DNA from 3 places in the Proteus faecis genome. Region 2 is predicted to be linked to each of the others. Evidence: predicted binding sites of a transcription regulator. Region 2 holds the regulator's gene; each other region holds the start of a gene.
The links. The regulator ArgR, encoded in region 2, controls arginine synthesis, uptake and breakdown. The targets are predictions, from matches to a motif close to ANTGAATAAAAATACANT.

Region 1: the regulator ArgR is predicted to act here: its motif matches at 3,335-3,352, upstream of argA (amino-acid N-acetyltransferase).
Region 3: the regulator ArgR is predicted to act here: its motif matches at 1,130-1,147, upstream of argC (N-acetyl-gamma-glutamyl-phosphate reductase).

What each region holds. Positions count from the first base shown of each region.
Region 1 is NZ_JASVWV010000009.1:51,300-56,379, forward strand. Features, by position in the region: gene mltA (murein transglycosylase A) at 3-1,097, opposite strand; tRNA gene QSH13_RS12360 (tRNA-Met) at 1,391-1,467, shown strand; tRNA gene QSH13_RS12365 (tRNA-Met) at 1,498-1,574, shown strand; tRNA gene QSH13_RS12370 (tRNA-Met) at 1,597-1,673, shown strand; gene amiC (N-acetylmuramoyl-L-alanine amidase AmiC) at 1,883-3,145, opposite strand; gene argA (amino-acid N-acetyltransferase) at 3,386-4,720, shown strand; gene recD (exodeoxyribonuclease V subunit alpha) at 4,792-5,080, opposite strand, start outside.
Region 2 is NZ_JASVWV010000005.1:132,932-138,011, reverse strand. Features, by position in the region: gene fbp (class 1 fructose-bisphosphatase) at 1-688, opposite strand, end outside; gene mpl (UDP-N-acetylmuramate:L-alanyl-gamma-D-glutamyl-meso-diaminopimelate ligase) at 853-2,232, shown strand; gene argR (transcriptional regulator ArgR) at 2,291-2,761, opposite strand; gene mdh (malate dehydrogenase) at 3,208-4,146, shown strand; gene QSH13_RS08960 (helix-turn-helix domain-containing protein) at 4,249-4,515, opposite strand; gene QSH13_RS08955 (DNA-binding protein) at 4,702-5,052, shown strand.
Region 3 is NZ_JASVWV010000007.1:9,028-14,107, reverse strand. Features, by position in the region: gene argE (acetylornithine deacetylase) at 1-1,083, opposite strand, end outside; gene argC (N-acetyl-gamma-glutamyl-phosphate reductase) at 1,184-2,188, shown strand; gene argB (acetylglutamate kinase) at 2,209-2,982, shown strand; gene QSH13_RS10545 (argininosuccinate synthase) at 3,058-4,266, shown strand; gene argH (argininosuccinate lyase) at 4,343-5,080, shown strand, end outside.

The DNA of each region.
Region 1 (5,080 bases), on a different contig from region 2:
TTTTATGATGAAGGGTTTAATGAGTTAAGTTGTGATTTTTTTAATACCCAAACTCGCCCATAATGATTATAGAAACCTGCCATATGACCAGCATCTTTACCAATTCCATGATAAATATCGAAATGATGGCCTTTAATTGCTCCCCCTACATCTAATGCCACCATTAAACGCATTTGATATTCACCTGTAAATTTACCCGTATCATCAAGTAGAGGAATTTCAGCAAGTAACACCGTTCCGGCTGGAATAATACTTCTGTCAGAAGCCACAGAGGCAAGTGCAACAAGCGGGATAGCACTGGCGCCTCTAACAGGTGTAAAAGGTTCTGGTTTGAAAAAAACAAACGATGGGTTTTCTTCTAATAATTTTCTCACTTCAGCATCATTGTGCTTATCTGCCCAATCTCTAATAGCGAGCATCGACATATCTTTTCTTTCTACTTCACCATTATCAATAAGCACCTTACCAATACTGCGATAAGGATGTCCGTTTTTCCCTGCATAACCAAAGAACGTTAAAGGTTTGCCATCACCAAAATCAACATAACCACTTCCCTGAACTTCCATCATAAAATTATCCATAATGGAGTTACTGTACGCTGCAATTAAAGATGGACTTAATGCACCATTATAAATAGCTGCACGAGAAGGTAATTTTGAACGACTATTAGTAGGCATTTTATAAAGAGGATATTGGAATTCACCTTGTTGCGTTAAACGAGCTTCAAGAACAGGTGTATAATATCCAGTAAACTGAACATTACCGTACTTATCAACCCCTTCCATTTGAAATGCAGAAAGATTGAACTGACGTAATTGTCTGGTATCTGCACCAGAACGTAACCAGTTTTCAACTGCCTGATAAGTCTCTTTATTACTATTATACAAACGAGATGATGTCTGGTTTATCTGACTTACTTGTTGTAAGTAATCAGGGCCATTAATGGGGGTACCTTGCGTGTTTGGCGAACTTACTTCAATGAGATCTTGCTTAAGCTTTCCATCTTTATACTGTTGCCCTTGCTCTGTTGGACGATGACATCCTGACAAGGCAAGCGCTAACATACCTAAAATTAACGATTTTCGCCAAGTAACCATTTTTGACCCGCTTAATAACTAAATTTGAGTGTCGATTTTGAGTTAGAAAGATACCAAAGCAAAATCAATAAAGATATGAATATACTAATTGTAAAGACTTTCTATTATCACCCAATCAATATGACTTTTAAACATCAAGTATATACTCTAAATAATTTGAAGCATGACGAGTATAACTGCCTAAATTTGCATCTTGATGTGTTATTTCTGACCGTTTTTAAAAGAAAACTGTAAAAATTTCATAAAAAACTTGCAACTCGGCAGATCCTGAGTATAGTGCCCCTCTGTGGAGACGCGGGGTGGAGCAGCTTGGTAGCTCGTCGGGCTCATAACCCGAAGGTCGTCAGTTCAAATCTGGCCCCCGCAACCAATTCACAAAGCAGTAAGTTATAGTATCAGTCGCGGGATGGAGCAGCATGGTAGCTCGTCGGGCTCATAACCCGAAGGTCGTTGGTTCAAATCCAGCTCCCGCAACCAATTCTATAAACAACAATTCAGTCGCGGGATGGAGCAGCATGGTAGCTCGTCGGGCTCATAACCCGAAGGTCGTTGGTTCAAATCCAGCTCCCGCAACCAATTTCTCTTCAAAATAGCCTCTTAATCTACTTTCTCTCTTAATTTACAAACCTAATTATATCACTCATAGATTTGCGTCATTCACTGTTATTTATTTCAATAACACATTGTATTAGATGGATTTATTGTATTAAAAATACAATAAAAAATCCCAATAGAAAGCGTATAAGATTGACTTTCTACTGGAATAGAAAAAAATATGAAAAAAATTAGCTACGATCAGCTAATGTTAATTCGCCACCATTAGCGAAATAAGCTTTGATCCCTTTGAAAATAGATTCTGCAATCTGTTGCTGGAATTTAGCTGTTTTTAGTTTTTTCTCTTCTTCAATATTACTGATAAAAGCAGTTTCTACTAAGATGGATGGGATCTCTGGCGCTTTTAATACCGCAAAACCGGCCTGATCGACTTTATTTTTATGCAGTTTATTAATACCGCCTAATAACTTAAGCACTTCACTACCAAATTTTAGGCTATCATTAATAGTCGCCGTTTGCACAAGATCAAGCATTGCATGGTCTACATACCGATCGCCACTTTTACTCACGCCACCAATTAAGTCAGACTCATTTTGTGTTTGAGCAAGATAGCGTGCTGTATTACTTGTTGCGCCCGTTTTTGATAATGCAAAAACAGATGAACCTCTTGCTGCACGATTTGTAAACGCATCAGCATGGATAGAGACAAATAAATCCGCTTGCATTTTTCTCGCTTTAGCAACACGTACTGTCAATGGGATAAAGACGTCTTCATTACGTGTCATATACGCCTTCATTTTGGCATCTTTATCAATAAGCGTTCTTAAACGACGAGCAATTTGTAAAACCACATCCTTTTCACGTGTTTTATATTTACCAATTGCCCCCGGATCCTCTCCACCATGGCCAGGGTCGATCATGATAATAATAGGTCTATCGCGCCCTGCTCTACCCGGTTTACGGGTATCCGTTTGTGCCGGCACAGCTTGCTGTAAATCACCATCGTTATATTCACGCAAGAGTGCTAAGAGAGGATCATCTTCAGTGTCAGCACCATGGCTTGGATAGAAATCTAATACCAAACGGTTTTTAAATTCAGCCACAGGTTTAAGCGTAAACATTTGTGGTTGTACAGGCGTTTTTACTTCAAATACCAGTCGTACTGTTTTAGGTGTATTTTGACCAACGCGAATAAGCTTTAAATACGGATCGCTAGTCTGAACCTGATTAGCGACACCTTTCAGTACGCTATTAAGTTGAATACCTTCTAAATCCACCACAATACGTTCAGGATTTGATAATGCAAACTGACGATATTTCAGTGGCGTACTGGATTCTATAGTCACGCGAGTATAAGTCGAGGCAGGCCAAACCCTCACAGCAACAATAGATGCTGTGGCAGCAAAACCAGCAGGACTAACACTTAACAATAATAACGCGCCAATTCCTTTAACAAGACGACGACGAGTTTGATTGTGCTCAGAATGACTCATGAAAATATTCCAAAAAAACGATTAACGTCAATAAACTCTAAAAAGAGATAAAAAAAGTTAAGAACAAAAAACTTTACCCAATCCACACTTCACTGTCACTTAAAAACAGCACAATTACTCACTTTTACACGAATATTCTGCCTTCAGGTAAAACAATAAGATAGGATTTTACTTGCCATTCCTCCTCAAAAAGAATAAAAATACATTAAATGCGAATAAAAATTCACTTGAGAGGGTTTTATGAAAGAGCGTAGCACCGAATTGGTCGATGGATTCCGCCACTCGGTTCCGTATATTAATGCACATAGAGGCAAAACATTTGTCATTATGTTGGGTGGCGAAGCCATTGCTCACGAAAATTTCCCATCCATCATTAATGATATTGGGTTGTTACATAGCCTAGGTATTCGTTTAGTGGTTGTTTATGGTGCTCGCCCACAAATTGATGCTGCTCTTGAAGTACAAAAAGTATCTCCGATTTATCATAAACATACGCGTATCACAGATAGTAAAACCTTAGAAATCGTGAAACAAGCTGCAGGTACATTGCAACTCGATATTACAGCTCGCCTATCAATGAGTTTAAGTAATACTCCATTACAAGGTGCCCATATTAATGTTGTCAGTGGTAACTTTGTTATCGCGCAACCATTAGGGGTTGATGATGGCGTTGATTACTGTCATAGCGGAAAAATTCGTCGTATTGATGAAGAAGCAATTCATCGCCAGTTAGACAGTAATGCTATTGTATTAATTGGCCCTGTTGCAGTCTCTGTTACGGGGGAAAGCTTTAATCTTACCTCAGAGGAAGTGGCAACACAGCTTGCGATAAAACTTAAAGCACAAAAACTAATTGGTTTTTGCTCATTTCAAGGTGTTGCCGATGAAGAAGGCCACATTGTTTCTGAACTGCTACCTAATCAAGCCGAAGATAAAATTCTAGAACTACAAACAGAAGGTGATTACCATTCAGGCACAGTAAGATTCTTACGGGGAGCGGTTAAAGCCTGTCGTCGAGGTGTAGAACGCAGCCACTTACTAAGTTATCAATCTGATGGTGCTCTTATTCAAGAATTATTCTCTCGTGATGGTATTGGTACTCAAATCGTCATGGAGAGTGCAGAGAAAGTTCGTAGAGCAAATATTAATGATATTGGTGGCATACTCGAACTTATTCGCCCATTAGAACAGCAAGGTATTTTAGTCAGACGCTCAAGAGAACAATTGGAAATTGAAATTGATCAATTTACTATTATTGAACGCGATAATATGACTATTGCATGTGCAGCGCTCTACCCTTATCCATCAGAAAAAATTGGCGAAATGGCGTGTGTGGCAGTACATCCAGATTATCGTAGCTCTTGCCGTGGTGAAGTTTTGCTACAACGGATTTCAGCACATGCTAAGCAATTAGGGTTAGAAAAGCTGTTTGTTCTAACAACTCGCAGCATACACTGGTTTCAAGAAAAAGGATTTGAACCTGCTGAAATTGATAAGTTGCCCATTGAAAAACAAGCACTTTATAATTACCAACGTCGCTCTAAAATTTTGATTTTAGACTTACATAAAGAGTAATTAATCATCATAAAAAAAGACAGGCCCCCTCTCAATGCCTGTCTTTTTTATTTTCTATTATTCACTAACAGCTAATAACGTAATTTATCAATTAATCCGCTTCGACGTTGAATACGTGTGTGTATTGCCATTCTCACCATAGACTCTGAAGCATAAAGAGAAAGCTTCTGTTTAGCACGTGTTAATGCGGTATACAGCAATTCACGACTAACAACAGGTGAAAACTTATCGGGTAGTACTAACGCTGTATGGGTAAATTCAGAACCTTGTGATTTATGCACTGTCATTACATATGCCGTTTCATGTTGTGGTAATCGACTCGGTTGGATCGCTTTCAACTTTCCATCAGGTAGTTGAAAA
Region 2 (5,080 bases):
CTTGTTCTTGGCAATACTTAATGTATTTTTTTACACCTAATGGGAATTTGATGTAATTACCTTCGTTGATTGAGTACATATTTCCTGTTGGTGGGAATTGTACACTTTCATGAGATAAACAGAATACACCTAAAGAAGGATCATAAGTAAAGGCATGAACACCACAACCTGTTGTATAAACTAACATGGTTGATGAGCCATAAACGACATAGCCTGCCGCTACTTGACGATGACCTGGTTGTAAGAAGTCATCTAAGGTTACTGATTGGCCAATAGGTGTAATACGGTGGTAAATAGAGAAAATAGTACCGACGGAAACGTTTACATCAATATTCGAAGAACCATCTAATGGATCCATTAACACGACGTACTTAGCATTTTCAGCACGATCACCTTCAAAGATAACAATATCATCTTCTTCTTCTGATCCGATACCCGCAACTTCACCACGTGCTTTTAATGCAGCTTTGAGTTTCTCATTCGCGTAAAGATCCAGTTTCATCTGGGCTTCACCTTGAACATTAGAAACACCGTTAGTACCAAGAATATCGACTAACCCTGCTTTGTTGATATCACGGTGAATAATTTTAGCCCCAAGCTTAATTGCTGAAAGTAATGCCGTAAGTTCGCCAGTTGCATGGGGAAAATCTTGTTGTTTCTCGACGATAAATTCGCCTAATGTTTTCATGACGCAGGTCCTGAATGTGAGTGGGTAAAGTAAAAAAGGAGGAAAAACTCCTTGGTGGTGGCAAGTTTAGCCAAAGAATCGGATGATTCAAAGGTTAATCCGTTTCTTATCTGCTTTTTGATCGTTAGAATAGTGACCAACTTCATGCTATTGGACAGAAATTCATGCACATTCATATTCTTGGTATTTGTGGCACCTTTATGGGAAGTCTTGCCATTCTAGCTAGAGCGAAGGGACATAAAGTCACTGGCTCTGATGCTAATGTCTATCCACCCATGAGTACTTTATTAGAAAATCAGGGAATTGAACTGATTGAGGGATATGACCCAAAACAATTAGAACCAGCTCCGGACATGGTGATTATTGGTAATGCGATGACACGAGGAAATCCTTGCGTTGAAGCTGTACTTGAAAAAGGTTTGCCTTATACTTCAGGTCCACAATGGTTACATGATTATATTTTACCAGAACGTTGGGTGTTAGCTGTTGCTGGAACCCATGGTAAAACGACAACAGCGGGAATGTTGGCTTGGGTTTTAGAAGATTGTGGTTATAAACCCGGCTTTTTAATTGGTGGTGTACCAGGTAATTTCCAAGTGTCAGCACAGTTAGGCGAAAGTCCCTTCTTTGTGATTGAAGCTGATGAGTATGACAGTGCTTTCTTTGATAAACGCTCTAAATTTGTTCATTATTCTCCACGCACGCTGATTTTAAATAACCTTGAGTTCGATCACGCCGATATTTTTGATGATTTAGCCGCAATTCAAAAACAATTCCATCATTTAGTTCGTATCGTCCCTGGCTCAGGGAAAATCATCATGCCTGACAATGATATGAATTTAAAACAGACCATCAGTATGGGATGTTGGAGTGAACAAGAATTCACGGGAGAAACTGGGGATTGGCAAGCTAAAAAACTCAGTAATGACAGTAGTCATTTTGAGGTATATCACAAAGATGAGCGAGTCGGAGAGGTGTGTTGGGGACTTTCTGGTGAACACAACATGCAAAATGGTTTAATGGCGATTGTTGCAGCGCACCACGTTGGCGTTTTACCTGCTGATGCTTGTGAGGCATTGAATAAGTTTATTAATGCGCGTCGTCGCTTAGAACTACGTGGTGAGGTTAACCAAGTCAGTGTTTATGATGACTTCGCACATCATCCCACAGCGATTTTGGCAACACTTGAAGCGTTACGTAGTAAAGTCGGCGGAACAGCTCGTATTATTGCGGTGTTAGAGCCTCGTTCAAATACCATGAAAATGGGCATTAGCAAGGATGATATCGCTCCAGCATTAGGTCGTGCTGACGAAGTCTTTTTATTCCAGCCACCTAATATTCAATGGTTAGTGAGTGATATTGCAGAGCATTGTATACAACCAGCCCGTTGGAGTTCTGATCTGGATGCGTTAGTTGATATGATTGCGAAGGAAGCTCAAGCGGGCGATCATATTTTGATTATGAGTAATGGCGGCTTTGGTGGTATTCATGAAAAGCTGCTTGCAAAATTAGCACAGCCTAAAGATCTTGATAACCCGTATTAAAAATAAGTAAGCCACTGAAAACTCAGTGGCTTACTTTTTGAAGCTGCAGAAAGACTAATTATAATTCCTGATCAAAAAGATTCAGAATAGCGTCTCGTAATTCTTCTGTGGAAAATCCCGGTGCTGGTGTTGAAAAAATAGTATCATCACCCGCAATACTGCCAAGGATCCCTTCTGCTTTGCCTAATGAATCGAGTAAACGTGCAATAAGTTGTGCCGCACCTGGACTCGTTCTTATCACCACAACAGAGTGGTTATGATCGATATCGAGTACCAGATTTTTTAATGGGCTACTTGCTGTTGGTACGCCAAGCTCAGTAGGAAGGCAATATACCATTTCCATTTTGGCATTACGGGTTCTTACTGCACCAAATTTTGTTAGCATACGAGAGATTTTGGACTGATTAATATTATCAAATCCAGCCTCTTGTAATGCAGTCACAATCTCGCCTTGTGAACTGAATTTTTCTTCTTTCAGCAGGGCTTTAAACGCTTTAACCAAGTCTTCTTGCTTAGAAGGAACGCGCATAGTTCACCTTTAGTGAGTTATCAATAACCTGTGTATTATGCAGAGAAGTGAATTTTTATGCAACATAAGACGAAAGAAGGTGAGTGATAGCCTCCTCAAAATTGTAAATCAGAATGTATTGCAAAAAAATTTTATTTACAGCGTGTGAATGTGATAATTTAAGTAAAGTAAAATATTTGTTAATCAAATGATAAGCTTAAATGATTATCACAAGGATGATGGTGTACTTAACACTTTATCATATTTATTGAAATTATTTATCAAAAGAGTGTCCGCTATCTCATTAACAGATAAGCAATTTGTTTAGAATAACCAAAGTATTATTTTTCACTGAAAATGCCTTATTATGCAATATTGCTGTTAAATAATTGTTTTTTAAAGGTGAATTGCGTAATAGTGAGTATCTCGAAGGCGTTCCACTATCTCGTAAACTAAGGAGTATCAGAATGAAAGTAGCAGTTCTCGGTGCAGCAGGCGGTATTGGTCAGGCACTGGCGCTTCTTCTTAAAAATCAGCTTCCCGCTGGTAGTGAACTCTCTTTATATGATATCGCTCCCGTCACACCGGGTGTTGCAGCTGACTTAAGCCATATCCCAACTCAAGTTACTGTAAAAGGTTTTGCGGGTGAAGATCCTTCCCCTGCGCTAAAAGGCGCTGATGTTGTTCTGATTTCTGCGGGCGTTGCTCGTAAACCAGGCATGGATCGTTCTGATCTTTTCAATGTTAACGCTGGTATCGTGCGTAACTTAATTGAAAAGGTTGCACAAAATTGCCCGAAAGCACTTATTGGTATCATTACTAACCCAGTGAATACAACGGTTGCTATCGCAGCAGAAGTGCTTAAGAAAGCAGGCGTTTACGATAAGAAACGTCTTTTCGGTATCACTACACTCGACATTATTCGCGCCAATACCTTTGTTGCAGAACTAAAAGGTAAAGATCCACAAAAAACCAATGTTCCTGTGATCGGTGGACACTCTGGTGTGACTATTCTTCCTCTACTCTCTCAAGTTGACGGTGTTTCATTTAGCGATGATGAAGTCGCGGCGTTGACTAAACGTATTCAAAACGCGGGTACTGAGGTTGTTGAAGCAAAAGCGGGTGGTGGATCTGCAACATTGTCTATGGGTCAAGCAGCCGCACGTTTTGGTCTTTCATTAATTCGCGCTTTAAATGGCGAGAAAAATATTATTGAATGTACCTATACAGAAGGTGACGGAGAATATGCCCGTTTCTTTGCACAACCTATTCTTTTAGGTAAAAACGGTGTAGAGGAATATTTATCTATTGGCAAATTAAGTGATTTTGAAAAGCAATCTCTAAATGGTATGTTAGATGTATTGAAAAAAGATATAATTCTTGGTGAAGAATTTATTAATAAATAAAGAAATACTTTTTTTGCTATAAAAATAATGCAAATTTAAATAAAAACCGCTGGTACTATATCAGCGGTTTTTTTTATTAATTATAATGTGTGTAATTATTAGTTAATTATTAGTTTTGGTACGAATCTTTCGTTCAAGTAATTCTCCTGTTTCAGGATGGAAATAACGGCTAGGCCAAATTTCACTAGGAGCAACACCAAGATAATCAGCAATGATTTTCTCTCCTTTAGGCCAAGGTCGTGACAGTGCATTAGCGAGAGTTGAAGAGCTTAACCCTGCTTTGCGAGATATGGCAGCAAGTGTTGTTCCTCGTTTTCTAAGTGCGGCAATAATATCGGCAGGATGCCAATCAGATTTCCTTGAAATCATTTTTAATCCTTTTTCTATAAAATTGATTGCTGTGTTAGTGGTATAAATAACAGTTTATTAGAAATGTCCTAAAGCATTTAAACTGATTATTTAGAAAATAAAATAACATTATTTTTCTAAAAAGATTTCTGATTTTTTTCTTAATAATTTCTTTTTTGAAGTTGATAACAATTTTAGAGAAACATAATGAAAAAAGAGTGGTATACGGCAAAGGAATTGACGGGTATAGGTGGATTACCTAAATCACCACAAGGGGTAAATTCAAAAGCGAGACGAGAGTCTTGGCAAAAACAGAATGTAAAAAATAAGCAAGGTAATGGTGTTGAATATCATTATTCTTGTTTACCAGAAGAAACATTAATTGCTCTAGAACTTTATGAGCCATTAGCACATTACAAACTAAATAAAAAAGAGGAGCCACTCGTTATCTGGGTGAAAGCATTCCAACAACTAAATGATGGTGAACAAAAAACATTAACAGAGCTGATATTGCGGGATGGTATTAGAAGTTTTTTAGAAAAAGTCGTCAATGATTAGGCGATTTTAAAGAATCTATTATTGCGTT
Region 3 (5,080 bases), on a different contig from region 2:
AATAAATTCATCAGGCTGATGTGCTTGTTCAATAGAACCTGGGCCTAAAACTAAGGTAGGGCAGAGATCTTGAATAAACGGCGCTTCAGTACAGTAATTCACAGTTTGCGCTTTCTCACCTAACAGTTTTTCGATCACGGCGACCATTTTATGATCGGTTGGGCACTCATAACCCGGAATAGGATCGTGTAACGCTTCAACACTTAAACGACCTGGCCAACGTGCTTTGACTGGCGCTAATGTTTCGTGAAGTAAATCATCCAAGTCTTGCAATGTTAATCCTGGTAGTGGGCGAATATCCATATGTAATTCACAGCAAGCACAAATTCTATTTGCTGCATCACCGCCATTAATATAACCAAAGTTCATCGTTGGATAAGGAATAACAAACGCAGGGTTGTTATAGCGAGTTTTTAACGTATCGCGCAGTGTACTCAGGTGAGTAATAGATTCATGCATCAGTTCTATTGCATTCACACCTTTTTCTGGATCACTAGAGTGCCCTGATTGCCCTGTAATACGTATTGCATTTGATAAATGCCCTTTATGTGCACGAATAGGTTTTAGTGATGTGGGTTCGCCAATAATGGCAAAATCAGGGCGGATTGTTGTATGAGCGGCAAAATAACGAGCCCCTGCCATTGATGTTTCTTCATCTGCGGTAGCAAGAATGTAGAGAGGGTGAGTTAAGGTCTTAGTATCGACATCCCGCAATGCATCAAGAATAAAGGCAAAAAAGCCTTTCATATCAGCAGTGCCTAAGCCATATAACTTATTTCCTTTCTCTGTCAGCGTAAAAGGATCTTGTGTCCAACGGCCTTCATCAAACGGTACTGTGTCAGTGTGACCACAGAGTAGTAATCCACCTTTTCCCGTTCCTAATGTTGCCAGAAGGTTAAATTTACCTCGTGTTTCGGGCACGGGTTGGATTTCAATTGAAAAACCTAATGTTTCCAGCCAATTAGCAAGCAGATTAATCAGCGCTTCATTACTTTGATCGTTTTTAGCGTCTGTAGCACTGATAGAGGGTGTTGCAATTAATTGACGATAAATCTCAATAAATGTAGGTAATTTAATATTCACTGTTGACAGCCTTTCTTCATAATAGTATCAATATTCATGCACTTTTTTTGAATAAAAATACATTAATCGGTTTGTGTTCATAGTACAAGGTAAGAATGACATGTTAAATACTCTGATTGTAGGAGCAAGTGGTTACACTGGCGCTGAATTAGCCGCCTATCTTCAGCAGCATCCTCATGTGAATTTGAGCAGACTGATGGTATCCGCTCAAAGTGCAGATGCAGGAAAGTGCTTTTCTGAACTTTATCCACAATATCGTGGCTTAGTGGATCTCCCACTTGAGCCGATGGTTGATGTTGCTAAAGCCGCTGAAAACATTGATATCGTTTTTCTCGCAACGGCTCATGAAGTCAGCCATGACATCGCCCCTGTTTTTTTAGAGCAAGGTTGTGTGGTATTCGATTTGTCTGGTGCCTATCGAGTACAAAACAAGCATTTTTATCAACAATACTATGGATTTGAGCATAAAAATACTGATTGGTTATCACAGGCAGTTTATGGGCTGGCTGAATGGAATGCTGACATGATTAGTCAGGCTCAATTAATCGCTGTGCCAGGGTGCTATCCAACAGTCTCTCAGTTGTCATTAAAACCTTTAGTAGAAGCGGGATTTTTAGATACAGCACAGTGGCCAGTTATTAATGCGACTAGCGGGGTGAGTGGCGCAGGTAGAAAAGCCTCCTTAACCAGTAGCTTTTGTGAAGTGAGTTTGCAACCTTATGGCGTGTTTACTCATCGTCATCAACCTGAAATTGCAACACATCTGGGTATCAATGTGATTTTTACACCTCATTTAGGCAATTTTGCCAGAGGGATCTTAGCCACTATTACCTGTAAGTTAAAAACAGGCGTGACACAAGAGGATGTCAGACAGGTTTTTGAAGATGCTTATCAAGATAAACCATTAGTGCGTGTTTATGAAAAAGGGTTACCTGCATTAAAAGCCGTTGTAGGAACAGCATTCTGTGATATTGGGTTTGCTCAACAAGGTGAACATCTGATTGTCGTCGGTGTTGAAGATAACTTGTTGAAAGGGGCTGCTGCACAAGCAGTGCAATGTATGAATATTCGGTTTGGTTTCGATGAAACCGAATCACTTATTTAAATAATGAGTAGGGAAGTTTCATGGAACCATTAATTATCAAACTGGGTGGTGTGCTCCTTGATAATGAAGAAGCGTTAACGCGGTTTTTCACCGCATTACAACAGTATCGCTCAACGTATTCTCGTCCTTTAGTTATCGTGCATGGTGGTGGCTGTTTAGTGGATGAGTTGATGGGTAAATTGCAATTGCCTGTGGTGAAAAAACAGGGGCTTCGTGTCACACCTGCTGATCAGATAGATATCATCACAGGAGCACTTGCCGGAAGTGCCAATAAAACCTTGTTATCGTGGGCAACTAAGTTTGGGCTTAATGGCGTGGGGCTTTCTTTGGGGGATGGGCAATTAGCGAAAGTGACTCAAATTAATGAAGAGTTAGGCCATGTAGGAAAGGCCAATCCCGGCTCTCCTGATTTACTCAATTTACTATTGGGTGCTGGCTATCTACCTATTATCAGTTCTATTGGTATGACAGAACAAGGTGAGCTGATGAATGTGAATGCTGACCAAGCAGCAACCGCTATTGCTGAAACATTAGGCGCTGATTTAGTCCTGCTTTCCGATGTTAGTGGCATTTTAGATGGTAAAGGTCAGAAGATTGCCGAGATGTCAGCTGAAAAAGCACAGATGTTAATCGATCAAGGCATTATTACTGACGGCATGATAGTGAAAGTAAACGCAGCATTGGAAGCGGCTAAAACGCTAGGACGACCTGTTGAAATCGCAAGTTGGCGCCATGCTGAAAAACTGACGACATTATTTAATGGTGTTGCAGTAGGAACTCGTATTTTAGCTTAAAAAATCACTCTAGAAATCTTATCGCTATTTGATAGTTGGCGGATTTAAACAAATTGGGAATTGAAGGTTATCACTATGACTAAAGGTATTAAGAAAATTGTATTGGCATACTCTGGCGGATTGGATACATCGGCAATCATTCCTTGGCTAAAAGAACATTATGATAACTGCGAGGTTGTCGCTTTTGTGGCAGATGTGGGTCAAAGCCGTGATGATTTAGTTGGTGTAGAACAAAAAGCATTGGCATCAGGGGCTTCTGAGTGTCATATCGTCGATTTACGTGAAGAATTTATCAAAGATTACGTTTACCCAGTATTAAAAACAGGTGCTTTATATGAAGGTAGCTACTTATTAGGTACTTCAATGGCACGTCCTGTTATCGCTAAAGCACAAGTTGAACTAGCCTTAAAATTAGGTGCTGATGCTGTTGCTCATGGTGCAACGGGTAAAGGTAATGATCAGGTTCGTTTTGAAAGCACTTATGCGGCACTGGCTCCACAACTGAAAGTGGTTGCGCCTTGGAGAGAGTGGGATTTACGTTCTCGTGAAGCGTTATTGGATTATCTAAAAGTTCGTAATATCCCAACAACAGCAACCCTAGAGAAAATTTATAGCCGTGATGAAAACGCATGGCATATCTCAACAGAAGGAGGGGTATTAGAGAGCCCGTGGAATGCCTCAAATGAAGATTGTTGGGCATGGACCGTCGATCCTAAGAAAGCCCCAGAAACACCAGAATTAGTCACGGTTACAGTAAAAGCGGGTGAAGTTGTCGCAGTAAACGGTAAAACACAATCACCTTTTGAATGTTTAGATACATTAAATACATTAGGTGTGAAGCATGGTATCGGACGTATTGATATTGTTGAAAACCGTTTAGTGGGAATGAAATCTCGTGGCTGCTATGAAACCCCAGGGGGAACTATCATGATGGCGGCTTTGCGTGGTGTTGAACAACTTGTCCTTGATAGAGATGCATTTAAATGGCGTCAGCAATTAGGCTTAGAGATGTCTTATGTCGCTTATGATGGACGTTGGTTTACGCCAATTCGTGCTTCACTACAAGCTGCTGCTGAAGCACTGGCAAAAGATGTGAATGGTGAAGTGGTGTTAGAGCTTTATAAAGGTCATGTGAATGCAATTCAGAAAAAATCAGACAACAGCCTGTACTCTGAAGAGTTTGCAACCTTTGGTGAAGACGAAGTTTACGACCACAGCCATGCTGAAGGTTTTATCCGTCTATATTCTCTGCCATCACGTATTCGTGCATTGAGCAAGAAATAACGTAAGACAATAGAGTGGTGCGAATAAGCATCACTCTCACTCTTTTTATTATACAGAACAAATACAGGAAGCGATTATGGCACTCTGGGGTGGACGTTTTAGTCAGGAAGCAGATCAACGGTTTAAACAATTCAATGATTCACTGCGGTTTGATTTTCGACTGGCACAACAGGATATCTTTGGTTCAGTAGCTTGGTCTAAAGCGTTAGTCACCGTTGGTGTGTTATCACAAGATGAACAAGCTCAACTTGAGCAAGCTTTAAATGAATTATCAGAAGAAGTAACGGCAAACCCTCAGTCTATTTTGCAAAGTGATGCAGAAGATATCCATAGTTGGGTTGAAAGTAAGCTTATTGCCAAAGTGGGTGATTTAGGTAAAAAACTACATACGGGGCGTAGCCGTAATGATCAGGTCGCTACAGACTTAAAATTATGGTGTAAAGAAGAAGTGATTCATCTTCGCCAAGCGATTGTTGAGCTACAAAAAGCCTTAGTTATTACCGCAGAACAAAATCAAAATGCGGTAATGCCGGGTTACACCCATTTACAGCGTGCTCAGCCAATAACTTTTGCACATTGGTGTTTAGCATACAATGAAATGCTAGCCAGAGATGAAAGTCGCCTAGCTGATGCATTAAAACGTTTAGATATCAGTCCATTAGGTTGTGGGGCTTTAGCTGGAACGGCTTATGATATCGATCGTGAACAATTAGCGGGATGGTTAGGTTTTGCGAGTGCAACCAATAATAGCTTAGATAGCGTATCCGATCGTGATCATGTTTTAGAGCTCTTATCCTCTGCAGCTATTGGTATG